One region of the Brooklawnia propionicigenes genome, then DNA from elsewhere that is predicted to be linked to it. Evidence: riboswitches for the same ligand, from Rfam matches in the RefSeq annotation. Region 1 holds a riboswitch; each other region holds the start of a gene.
What was found. A riboswitch is a leader RNA that binds a small molecule or an ion and turns the genes downstream of it on or off. The one in region 1 is predicted to bind thiamine pyrophosphate.

Region 1 (3,940 bases):
AACCGGGCCGTGCCCGTGCCCGACGCCCAGTTCGTCGGCGTGATCCAGCGCCCCGGTGATCCATTCCTTGGCGGCCGCGGCGGTGGACGGCCAGTCGAGGTTGCGCGGACGCAACGCCGCCAACGCCGAGCTCAGTGTGCAGCCGGTGCCGTGGGTGTTCTTGGTCTGTACGACGTGGCTGACGAGCTCGTGGACGCCATCGGGGCCCGCGAGTACATCAGTGGCCCGGGCATCCAGCCGATGTCCACCCTTGAGCAGTACCCAGTCCGCCCCGAGTTCGCGCAGTTTGACTGCCTGGGCCGACATCTCGTCCAGGCCGGTGGCCTGCGTCTCGCCCAGCAGAACCGCGGCCTCGGGCAGGTTCGGGGTGATGATGTCGGCCTTCGCGATGAGCCGCCGGACCGCCTGGACAGCGTCGTCGTCCAATAGGCGATCGCCGGAGGTGGCGACCATCACCGGATCAAGGACCACGGGGGCATCGAGCTCGCCGAGCAGTTCTGTGACCTCGTCGGCCAGCTCGGCGGTGGCCAGCATGCCGACCTTGATCGAATCGATGCGCACATCGGCCACCAGGGTCTCGAACTGCTGAGCGACGAAGTCGACCGGCACCACATGTACCCCGGTGACGCCCTGGGTGTTCTGCGCGGTCAGCGCGGTGATCACGCTGGTGCCGAAAGCACCCAGCGCGGAGAAGGTCTTGAGGTCGGCTTGGATGCCTGCGCCGCCGGAGGGGTCGCTACCCGCGATGGTCAGCGCGACGGGAGGCAGCCCGCCGCTGGCCCAGGCATTCACCAACTCGCGGGTGGCCGCCCGGACATCGGGCTGTCCGCAGATCGCGCTGATCACCGAGACCCCCGCGAAACCCGAACGCCGCACGGCGGCGGTATCGGCCGCCTTCACTCCCCCGATCGCCACGCACGGCCACGGGCTGCGGGCGGCCAGGCCGCTCAGATAACGCAGACCGGTGGCCGGTGCGTGATTGGGCTTGGATGCGGTCGGGCGCACCGGGCCCAGGCCGAGGTAGTCGATGTCACCGCGGCCGAGGTGGGCGACAGCCCAGTCCAGCTGCTCCCCGGTCTCGACCGACAGGCCGAGGATCGGGTCGGGCCCGAGGATCGCCCGGGCCTGTGCCACGGGCATGTCGGACTGCCCGACATGGGCGCCGTCGGCTCCCGCGGCGGCGACCAGGTGCACCCGATCGTCCAGCAGCACCGGCACGCCCGTGCCGCGGACCGTCTCGACGACGTCGCGGGCCATCGCCAGGAATGCATCATCGTCGGCATCGGGGTCGCGCACCTGGACGAGCGTGGCGCCTGCCTGCACGGCCTGCCTGACCGTCTCCGCCACACCGAGCGCCCCGCACTGCACCGTGTCGGTGACCAGGTAGACCGAAAGATCCAGATCCTTGCTCATGAGATCTTCACCCGATCTGCGGCCTGCTCGGCACTCAGCCGAGCGAGCGCATCCAGGAGTTCGACGGCGAAGCTGCCCGGTCCCCTGGCGACGGACGCAGCGTTCTCGGCGGCGATGTTCATATGCGAGGTAGCCGCGATCGCCGCGTTCAGCGGGCTGGTGACCGCCGCATAGCCGGCCATCACCGCGCCCAGCGCGCAGCCGACCCCGGTGACCTGGGTGAGCATCGCGCTGCCGTTGCTCAGTTTCACCAGTTCGTCGCCATCGGTGATCATGTCAACCGGGCCGCTGACCGCGACGACGCAGTGGTAACGACGGGCCAACTCATGGGCCGCGTCCACGGCATCGGTGGTGGAGTCGGTCGCCTCGACGCCGCGTCCGGAGGTGCCGCCCAGGAAGCCCAGGATCTCGGAGGCGTTGCCGCGCAGGATGGTGGCGGGGTTGGCGTCCATCATCTTCTTGACCTCGGCCGTGCGCCACGGCAGTCCGCCTGCCGCGACCGGGTCGAGCACCCAGGGTTTGCCGGCGGCGACTGCAGCGGCTGAGGCCAGGTACATGCCCTGGATCTGCTCGGACGAGGGAGTGCCGTTGTTGACCAGCACACCGGAGGCGACCTGGGTGGCGAATCCTGCGGCCTCCTCGGGGTTGTCACACATCGCCGGGGATGCGCCGACCGCATACAGCACGTTCGCGGTGAAGTTCATCACCACATGATTGGTGAGGCACTGCACCAGCGGGTTGCGCTCCCGCAGTGCAGTGATGCTCTCGGCCAGAGCAGAGGAATGGAAATCGACGTTCATCTGGACGTCCCTTCGCTAGCACTACCTAGATCAGGTCACTACGGGTTTGGTCTCAGCCGGTACCTTCCCCGGCACCCCGCGTCTTGGATGTACGTTAGCACCGGCCACCAGCCGGCAGGCGAGGCGATTCCGGATGGTCGACCGGCCTGCGAGCGTGCTTCCCGGACCGGCGAAGGTCGGATAGCGGGCCATCGCCGCTAGCATCGAGACAGGACTACGGATGCCGGTGCGCGGGAGGCACAGTGACTACTGCATTGATCGTCGTAGACGTTCAGAACGACTTCTGTGAGGGCGGTTCGCTGGCGGTCGCCGGCGGCACCAAGGTGGCCGCGGATATCGCAGCCTTCGTGGAGGGCGAGCTTGGGCGAGGCACCGATCGCAGCTTCGACTATCTGGTCGCCACCCGTGATCGCCATATCGATCCGGGCGCCCACTTCAACGCCACCCCCGATTACATCGACAGTTGGCCCAGGCACTGCGTGGCGGGCACTCAGGGCGCCGATTTCAATCCGGCAGTCGCCGATCTGCCCTTCGACGCGGTCTTCGACAAAGGCGCCTACCAGGCCGCCTACTCCGGTTTCGAGGGGACGATCGGCGGCGACGACGGCGGCGAGGGGTTGGGAGCCTGGCTGGACGCCCACGATGTCGACCACGTCGTGGTCTGCGGCCTGGCCACTGACTACTGCGTCCGCGCGACGGCCGCTGATGCCGCCAAGCATGGCTACCGCACCGAGATGCTGCTCGATCTTTCAGCCGCAGTCAGCCCCGACCGCGTGCCCCAGGTCGTCGCAGGCCTGCAGGAGGCAGGGGTCGTCGTCGCCGGCTGACCGCATCTCGCCGGCCTCGGACAGCCCCGATCGAGCCTCAGGACGCCGGTCTGCTCGGGCCGGGCACCCACGAGTACCCGTTCATCACCGCGGCCAGCCGCATCGGGCGCTCCATCTGGTAGAGGTCCTCCAGCATCAGCGGTGCGCCGTCCGGCCCCGACAACGGTATCTGCCAGTTCGGGTATTGCCGCCAGGTACCCGGCTGGTTCTGGATGCGGTAGTCACCGACGGCATCCACCAGCGCGACATTGAGCACCCGTGAATCGGTGTACGTCAGGTAGCGGTAGAGCGCCAGCACCTTCGCCTCGACATCGTCCTCCACGTCGTCGGTGAACAGGCCGCGCTCGTCGAGACGGCGCATCCAGGCATCCTGCTCGAGTTCAGCGGCGGCCGCTTCTTCCTCGTACGACTCGGTGAGCAGCCCGAGATCGTGCCGCAACCGGACGTGCTCGTTGGCCAGATAGCCCGCGGTCGGAGGCAGATCATGGGTGATCACCGAGGCCATCGCGTATTCGCGCCAATGTTCGGGCGGAGAGGGCTGGCCGTTCGCGTCGTTCTCGAACCACAGCACCGAGGTGCCCAGGATGCCGCGTTCGGCGAGATAGCCGCGCACCCAGGGCTCGACGGTGCCCAGATCTTCGCCGATGACGAATGCCCCGGCGCGCTGAGCCTCCAACATGATGATGCCGATGAGCGCATCGTGGTCGTAGCGCACATAGGTGCCCTCGCGCGGCGTGCCGCCCTCGGGGATCCACCAGAGCCGGAACATGCCGAGGATGTGGTCGATCCGCACGCCGCCCGCATGGCTGAGGGCGGTCTGCAGCATGCTGCGGAACGGGCCGTAAGCGGTATCGGCGAGCCGGTCGGGCCGCCACGGCGGTTGTCCCCAGTCCTGTCCGA
Region 2 (3,940 bases), 550 kb from region 1:
CGATCGCCTCGGTGTTGCTGCGGCTTACGGGAATCAACCACGCCACCATCTATTGCCTGCTGGGTGTCGTGGCCGGCTCGCTGGTGCGCTCGTTCGGGGCGCAGCCAGGGCTCTACCTGGGCTCATTGATTCTGGGCGCGGGATTGGCGATCGGGAACCTGTCGATTCCGATGCTCATCGGGCGAGATTTCCAGCGCCGGACGGCCTTGTTGACCGGTGCGTATACGTCGACGGTCAATATCGTCGTTGCGCTCGTCACCGCCGCGGCCGCGCCGGTGGCCTTGGTCGTCGGATGGCGATGGTCCGCGGCCGGAAGCGGGGTCGTGCTCGGATTGGTCGCACTGGTTGCGTGGGTCGCCGTCTACCCGCCGGGGGATCCCGGAGCACGGGCCGGCATACGGCGGCGCGCAGGGCTATCCCCGGTCCAGCCGGCATCGCCTATCGCGGCTGGCCTTGAGCGTCGGCAGATCGGACGATGGCGCGTCGTCTGGTTGTTCGTGGCAGCATTCGTTTGCCACATCCTCGCCTACAACGTAGTGACGGCGTGGCTGCCGACGGCGCTGGCCGAGATGCGGCACATGAGCGTGGTAGGCGCGGGCCTCGGGTCCAGCCTCTTCCAGGCGGCCGGCATCGCGGGTCCGTTCCTGGTGCCGATCCTGATGAGTGCCCTCGGCTGGTCGCAGCTTCGCACGATGGCCGCCGTGTGTGTCTGCTGGATCACTTTGCCGATCGGTTTGATCGCGGTTCCCGGATGGTGGCCGGTGTGGAGCCTCGTCGGCGGCCTGGCGCAGGGCGCATTCTTCACGGTTCTCTTCGTGGTGGTCATCCAGCGGGCACGCGACGTTGACGAGAACCGGCGGATCACCGCGTTGATTCAGACCATTGGGTACACCGTGGCGGCGACTGGGCCGGTCGCCGCGGGTTGGATCCACTCGCGCGTGCCGGGGTGGACGATGACGTTCGTGGCCGTCTTCCTCGTGCTCGTGGCCATGAGCGTGTGCGCTCTTCTCGCCGTCGCGGACTCCTCGCAGCCTCCCGAAGGCAAGCACACCGTCTCGGACCGCGACGACTGAGTGCTCATGGTCGAGACCGACGACGTGTCGGCCAACAGAACGAGCCATCCAGAAGGCGGCCGCTGCGGCTCTACCATGAAAAGGTGTGTGACTATACTGCTCCGCATTTCGCTCGTTCGGCGTTGCTGATCATTGACGTACAGAACGATTTCATCGACGGAGCAATGCCGGTTCCTGGCACGCAACGGCTGCTTGCTCGTCTGGCCGAGCTTGCCGGCGGGTTTCGTGCTGCTGGGCGTCCCATCGCGCACGTGATCCGGCTCTATCAGCCGGGCAGCTCGGATGTGGACGCGATACGTCGTGCCAGCATCGAAGCGGGAGCAGGTGTGGTCGCACCGGGAAGTCCTGGCGCCGACATCCCGGCGATCCTTCTTCCCGGGCACCGGGGGATCACCCTTGATCCCGACAGGCTCCTGTGTGGTCAACCGCAGCAGCTTTCTGCCCGCGAGGCGGTCGTATACAAGCCGCGGTGGAGCGCGTTCTATCGAACCGGACTCGAGACTTGGCTGCACTCTCACGAGGTCGACACGGTGGTGGTCGCCGGCTGCAACCTTCCCAACTGCCCGCGGGCCACGCTGTTCGACGCCAGCGAACGCGATCTTCGTGCGGTGCTCGTGACCGATGCCGTGTCGCAATCCACCCCGGAACGTCTCGCCGACTTCCGACTGATCGGGGTCAACCTCCTCACTGCCGAGCAAGTCGTCGCAGCGCTGATGGCAGAGGCTTGATCGGTTGCCTTAGGCGCGCAGAGCCCGGGAGACGGACGAATGCGGCATCACGTGGCTTCTGGCGGCGCGAAAGTCGATTCACGGGGACCGTGCGCAAGCGGTCGATCAGGATCCGAACCACAAGGAACCTGAACCGCTGCGGGCCAAAATCAGCATGGGGGCTATACTCCAGCCAGTGCCACGGGAACCCGGGAAGCCGGGTTGAGAGGAGGGCGTACCGCCCTCGACCGTCGAACCTGAACCGGACCATACCGGCGTAGGAAGGCTCCCGCTCTTTCCCGGGCACTCGCAGTGCACGGGAAAGGAACAGAGACATGAGCGAATCCAACGGTCGCCTGCAGTGGCGCGTCGTTGACATGGTGACCGCCGCGATCCTGGGGGTGGCCTGCGGAGTCATCTTCCTGGTATGGAATCAGGTCGGGGGCGCGGCATACGCCGTCATCGACGCAGCCACGCCGGGATTTGGCGGGCTGGTCGCTGGGATCTGGCTGCTCGGGGGCGTCCTGGGCGGACTGGTGATCCGCAAGCCGGGTGCCGCGGTCTTCGTCGAGGTCCTCGCTGCCGTGGTGTCGATGGCATTGGGTTCCCAGTGGGGCATCTCGACGGTCTACTCGGGCCTCGTCCAGGGGCTGGGTGCGGAACTCGTCTTCCTGATCTTCGGCTACCGAAAGTTCAACCTGCCCGTCGCCATGCTGGCCGGAGCCGGCGCGGGCGTGGCCGCATGGGTGTTCGAAGGTTTCTTCGGCAGTTCCCCGAACTTCGCCAAGACCTTGACCTTCAATCTCATCTACTTGTCCACGATGATCGTCACCGGTCTGGTCCTGGCGGGCCTGGTCGGCTGGCTGCTGGTGCGCGGGCTCGCCCAGACCGGCGCCCTCGACCGGTTCGCTGCGGGACGCGAGATCCGCGGCCGGGTTTGAACAGACCCAGCACAGAGGTCGCCGTCGCGTCCGCCTCGTCGTCCGTTCCCGACCACAATCCCGACAGGATTCCAGCCGTGACCCTCCACTCGCCTCGTCTGCCCGAGGTCCGCGCCGTTCCCGGCGTACGGGTGCGCGCGCGTGGGTGGGGATGGCGGCATGCCGGACGCCGGGCGTGGGCTTTGCGCGACGTGAACCTCGACATCGCGCCGGGCGAGCGGGTACTGGTGCTCGGCGCCTCGGGTGCGGGCAAGTCCACGCTGATGGGTGGGCTCGCCGGCTTGCTGGGCGGCGAGGACGAGGGCGAGTCCCTGGGCGAACTCACACTCGACGACCGCCTCCCGCACGCCGCACGCGAGCGTGTCGGACTGGTCATGCAGGACCCGGAGGCCCAGGTGGTGATGGCTCGCCTGGGGGACGATGTCGCTTTCGGCTGCGAGAACCTCGGCGTCCCCCGCGAGGAGATCTGGGTCCGGGTGCGAGACGCGCTGGATGCCGTGGGCCTGCACTTGCCACTGGACCATCCCACCTCCAAGCTCTCCGGCGGGCAGAAGCAGCGCCTGGCGTTGGCCAGCGTCCTGGCCATGCGTCCGGGTCTGCTGCTGCTCGACGAACCGACCGCCAATCTCGACCCGCACGGAGTCGACGAAGTGCGTGCAGCCGCCGAGCGTGTGCTGGAGCGCACCGGAGCCACCCTGGTCGTCGTCGAGCACCGTGTGGACGTGTGGGCAGACCTGGTGGACCGCTGCGTCGTGATCCTCGACGGCACCATCGCCGCCGACGGCCCACTGGACGAGGTGCTGCGCGACCAGGGCGGGCAGCTGCGCGCCGCCGGCATCTGGTTGCCCGGCGACGATGTCGCCGTGGTCAAGGAGGCCCACGCCCGGATGACCACGCAGCCGGCCGCAGCCGGTCCGACGGCCGCTGGCTCTGACGCGGTGGTGCTCTCGGGGCGCGACCTGACCATCGGGTACGAGCAGAGCCGGCCGGTCCGGGCGGGGATCGACATCGATATTCCCCGCGGCGCGTCCACCTGCATCGTCGGGGACAACGGTCTCGGCAAGTCCACCCTGGCCCTCACCCTGGTCGGCCTGCTGCCTCAGCTCGCAGGGCAGGTCCGCGTGGCGGAAGACCTGGCCCCGGCTCCCGGGCGCACCGACCCCCATGCCTGGTCGTCCCGCGAGTTGCTCGGGCGCATCTCCATGGTGTTCCAGGAGCC
Region 3 (3,940 bases), 170 kb from region 1:
CACCGGCATTGCGCGCGATGAAGTCGATCGTCGGTTCTTGGGAGGCCAGCCCGGACAGCCCGATGGTCTTACCGCCAAGATCGGCGGCGCTGGTGATGCCGGAATCGGCCCTGGTGATCAGTGAGGTCAGCGAGGTGGGGATCAACGCGGCCACCGAGATCACGTCCAGCCCCGATTCGACGGCGATCAGGGTGTCGGGTTCGTACGAAATGGCCAGGTCGACGCGGCCCAGCGAGACCTCGCGGGCGGCGTCGGCGGTGTTCGACGGAGTGGCGAAGCTCACGCTCAGGCCGGCGTCGTCGTAGGCGCCGGTGTGCTGGGCGGCGTACAGCGCGGCATGGTCGGGATTGGGTGCCCAGTCGAGCAGCATGCTGACCTGGGTGGGGCCGGCTCCCGAGGTCGAATCGCCGGTCTGGGCGCCGGACGAGCCGCAGGCGCTCAGTGCCAGGCCGGCGGCCAATCCGAGTGCGATCGTCGCGCCGAATCGTGTCGTTTTCATAGGGTGGTGGTTCCTTCCGTGGGTTTGTTCCATGGGCAGACGAGTCGTTCCAGGCCGATCACGGTGGCCAGCAGCACCGCCGACATGATGGTCAGGACGATGACCTGGGCGAAGACGAAGTCGGTCTGCATCCTGGGGATCGCCTGCAGCATGAGGTAGCCGATGCCGTCGGTGGAGCCGGTGTATTCGGCGAAGACAGCGGCGACAGGGGCGAAGGTCACCGAGACCCGCAGCCCCGCGAAGCCGCGTGGCGCCGCATACGGCAGCCGAACCCGCCAGAACAGTCCGTGGCGGGTGGCGTGCAGGCTGCGCAGGGTGTCGATCAGCCGGGCGTCCACCGACCGGATGCCGGAGAGCAGGTTGAGCGCGACCGGAAAGAAGCACAGCAGTGCCACCACGATGACCTTGGGGGCCATCCCGTAGCCGAGCGCGATGGTCAGCAGCGGGCCGATGACGATCACCGGGATGGCCTGGGAGGCGATCAGCAGCGGCGTCATGGCCGAGCCGATGACCGGGAGATAGCCCGAGATGATGACCACGATCACCGCGACCGCCACCCCGAGCAGGACCCCGATGACGGTTTCGCTGAATGTCAGCCAGGTGGCCGAGGCCAACCGGGTGGGCCAGGTGGCGATCAGCGAATCCAGCACGGCTTTCGGTGCGGGAATGACGTAGTCGGGGATGAGCCCGTTCGCGGTCACGGCGATCCAGCCGGCGAGGATGAGCAGCACCGTGATGGCTGGTGGTAGCACCTTGTGCTTGAGATACCAGCTCATCGGGGCGCTCCCGGATTCGGGCCGAATCCGGAGTCGGCGAACGATTGCAGGATCTGCCTTCTGACCGTGGCGAAGGCCGGGTCTCCGAGCAGGAGTTCACGGGGGCGGTCGTCGGCGAACCAGCCCGGCCAGCTCGCTGCCGTGCTGACCGGTTGGCCAGGAGCGGGTTCGGCCAGCAGCACGACCCGGTGGGACAGCAGCAGAGCTTCGTCCACGTCGTGGGTGACCATGATCAAAGTGGCGCTGGAACCGATGATGGTGGCCCGTAGCCACTGCTGGACCTCGGCGCGGGTGATGGCGTCGAGCGCGCCAAGGGGCTCGTCGGCCAGCAGGATCGGCTTGTCGGCGAGCAGTGCGCGGGCCAGCGCGGCGCGCTGCCGCATGCCCCCGGACAGTGCCGCGGGGCGTTCCTGCTCCCAGTCGGCGAGTCCCCACTGGTGCAAGGTGGCGTGCGCCCGGGCCCTGGCCTGTGGACGTGTGACTCCGCGGTTGCGCAGGCTGATCGCCACGTTGTCGAGCAGGTTCAGCCACGGCAGCAGCGAGTCGCCCTGGGGCATGATCGCGCAGGAGGCCAGTCGTCCGGCTGGGTCGTCGCGTCCCAGGACGCTGAGGGTACCGGTGGTGGGTTCGTGCAGCCCGGCGATCAGCGAGAGCAGGGTGGACTTGCCGCAGCCGGAGCGTCCGATCAAGGCGAGATGCTGACCGGCCGGCACCTGCAGCCGCAGTCCGCCGAGCACGCCGCGCTCGGCTTTCGGGTAGCGGAAGCCCAGATCGTCGATGGTGATCGCGGGCGTTGGAGGGTCGGCCGAAGCGTTGATGGCCATTCGACATCCCTCCGCTCATACGAATGAGTTCAGGTTCAACGGGTGTCATCTCAGCCTGCTGGGCAGGCACCCCGTGTCGCTTTCTGTTGACCTGGCGAACTATAGCAAGCCCGCCCCCCGACCGCCCGGCCGGTTAATCGATTGTGTGGTTGAGCAGGATCAGGGAATCGCGGTGGACGATCTCGCGCTCGTACTGGACGCCCAGCTCGGCGGCCAGTTCGGACGAGCGGCGGCCCAGCATCGCCGGCAGCTGATCGGCATCGAAGTTGACCAGGCCACGGGCGACCGCCTCACCCGACGGGGTGACCAGGTCGACCGGGTCACCGGCGACGAAATCGCCGGTCACCTTGGTGATCCCGGCAGCCAGCAGTGACGCATTGGCCTGGGTGACCGCCCGCACCGCACCCGAATCCATGTACAGCGCTCCCCTGGCCATGGACGCATGTGCCAGCCACAGCAGCCGGCGCGGCCGGCGCTTGTCGATGGGCGAGAACGCAGTGCCGACCGGTTCGCCGACGAGGATCTCCCCCACCTGCGATGCCCGGCCGAGCACCACCGGAATGCCCGCGCCGGTGGCGATCTGGGCGGCCTGCAGTTTGGTGGTCATCCCGCCCGAGCCGATATTCGAACCGATCCGATGGGTGTCGACCGTCAGCGCCTCGACATCGGGCACGAAGCTGATGGGCAGCGAACCCGGTTCGTCGGGATGTGCGGTGAACAACGAATCGACATCGCTGAGCAGCAGCAACGCGTCCGCGCGCACCAACTGGGCGACCAGCGCGGCCAACCGGTCGTTGTCACCGAAGTGGATCTCGTGGGTGGCGACGGTGTCGTTCTCGTTGATGATCGGCACCACGCCCATCCGCAACAGCGTGCCCAGTGTGCGCAGCGCATTGGCATAGGTCGACTGGCGGGTGACATCGTCCACGGTCAGCAAGACCTGACCGACCAGGATACCGCGATCTCGGAAGAGTTCGGTGTAGCGCTGCACCAGCAGCCCCTGACCGACCGCGGCGGCAGCCTGCTGGTGAGCCAGGTCGCGCGGACGCCTGCGCAGCTGCAGCGGAGCCAAGCCCGCGGCGATGGCGCCCGAGCTAATCAGCACGATGTCGTGGCCGTCGTCGTGAGCATCGGCCAGCGCGCTCACCAAGGCGGCGACCCGATCCTCGGCGAGACCACGCGAGGCGCTGCTCAGGGACGAGGAACCGACCTTGACCACCAGACGGCGTCCGGTGGCAACCTGCTGACGGACTTCTTCCTCGGTCAGCACACCATCGAAATCGGGGCTCAACGCTATTCGCCATCCTCGTCGAAATCATGGGAGAGTTCGTCGGCCAGCGCCTGACGGTGCAGCTCGCGCCAGTCGGCCTCCCGGTCGTGGCCCACCAGCTCATCACGGGCAGCATGATAGGCGGCATCCAACTCGCGGCGGCGCCGCACCGATGGACGCACCTCTTCGAGCCGCTGGTCTTCACCGCGGCGCGACAGCAGTTCGGCACCGGTATCGACCTGCGGAGCGAAGTCGAAGACCACCGGATGTTCCCCGGCGCCGATCGCCACCGCATCGCCGGGGGTTGCCCCCATGGCCAGCAGTTCGTCCTCGATACCCAGCCGGTTGAGCCGGTCGGCGAGATACCCGACGGCCTCGTCGTTGCCGAAATCGGTCTGCCGCACCCAGCGTTCGGGCTTGTCACCCCGCACCCGCCAGACGAAACCGCCCTCGCCGTCGCCTTGACGTTTGATGGTGAACTCGCGGCCGCTGGAGGCTACCGGCTCGGGACGGATAACGATCCGGCGCGGCGGCGCGGCGGTCATCTCGGCACGACGCTCGCGCACGATCT

Region 2: linked by a shared signal. The riboswitch ahead of QUE25_RS08970 (ECF transporter S component) and the one ahead of thiM (hydroxyethylthiazole kinase) in region 1 are both predicted to bind thiamine pyrophosphate.
Region 3: linked by a shared signal. The riboswitch ahead of QUE25_RS12440 (ABC transporter ATP-binding protein) and the one ahead of thiM (hydroxyethylthiazole kinase) in region 1 are both predicted to bind thiamine pyrophosphate.

What each region holds. Positions count from the first base shown of each region.
Region 1 covers NZ_AP028056.1:2,533,875-2,537,814, reverse strand. Annotated here, with positions in the region: partial or broken gene thiD (bifunctional hydroxymethylpyrimidine kinase/phosphomethylpyrimidine kinase) at 1-744, opposite strand, end outside; partial or broken gene thiE (thiamine phosphate synthase) at 781-1,413, opposite strand; gene thiM (hydroxyethylthiazole kinase) at 1,410-2,213, opposite strand; TPP riboswitch at 2,204-2,302, opposite strand; gene QUE25_RS11690 (isochorismatase family protein) at 2,456-3,040, shown strand; gene malQ (4-alpha-glucanotransferase) at 3,078-3,940, opposite strand, start outside.
Region 2 covers NZ_AP028056.1:1,983,712-1,987,651, forward strand. Annotated here, with positions in the region: gene QUE25_RS08960 (MFS transporter) at 1-1,073, shown strand, start outside; gene QUE25_RS08965 (cysteine hydrolase family protein) at 1,157-1,801, shown strand; TPP riboswitch at 1,972-2,081, shown strand; gene QUE25_RS08970 (ECF transporter S component) at 2,116-2,721, shown strand; gene QUE25_RS08975 (ATP-binding cassette domain-containing protein) at 2,799-3,940, shown strand, end outside.
Region 3 covers NZ_AP028056.1:2,707,848-2,711,787, reverse strand. Annotated here, with positions in the region: gene QUE25_RS12450 (ABC transporter substrate-binding protein) at 1-499, opposite strand, end outside; gene QUE25_RS12445 (ABC transporter permease) at 496-1,275, opposite strand; gene QUE25_RS12440 (ABC transporter ATP-binding protein) at 1,272-2,099, opposite strand; TPP riboswitch at 2,089-2,183, opposite strand; gene proB (glutamate 5-kinase) at 2,233-3,390, opposite strand; gene obgE (GTPase ObgE) at 3,393-3,940, opposite strand, start outside.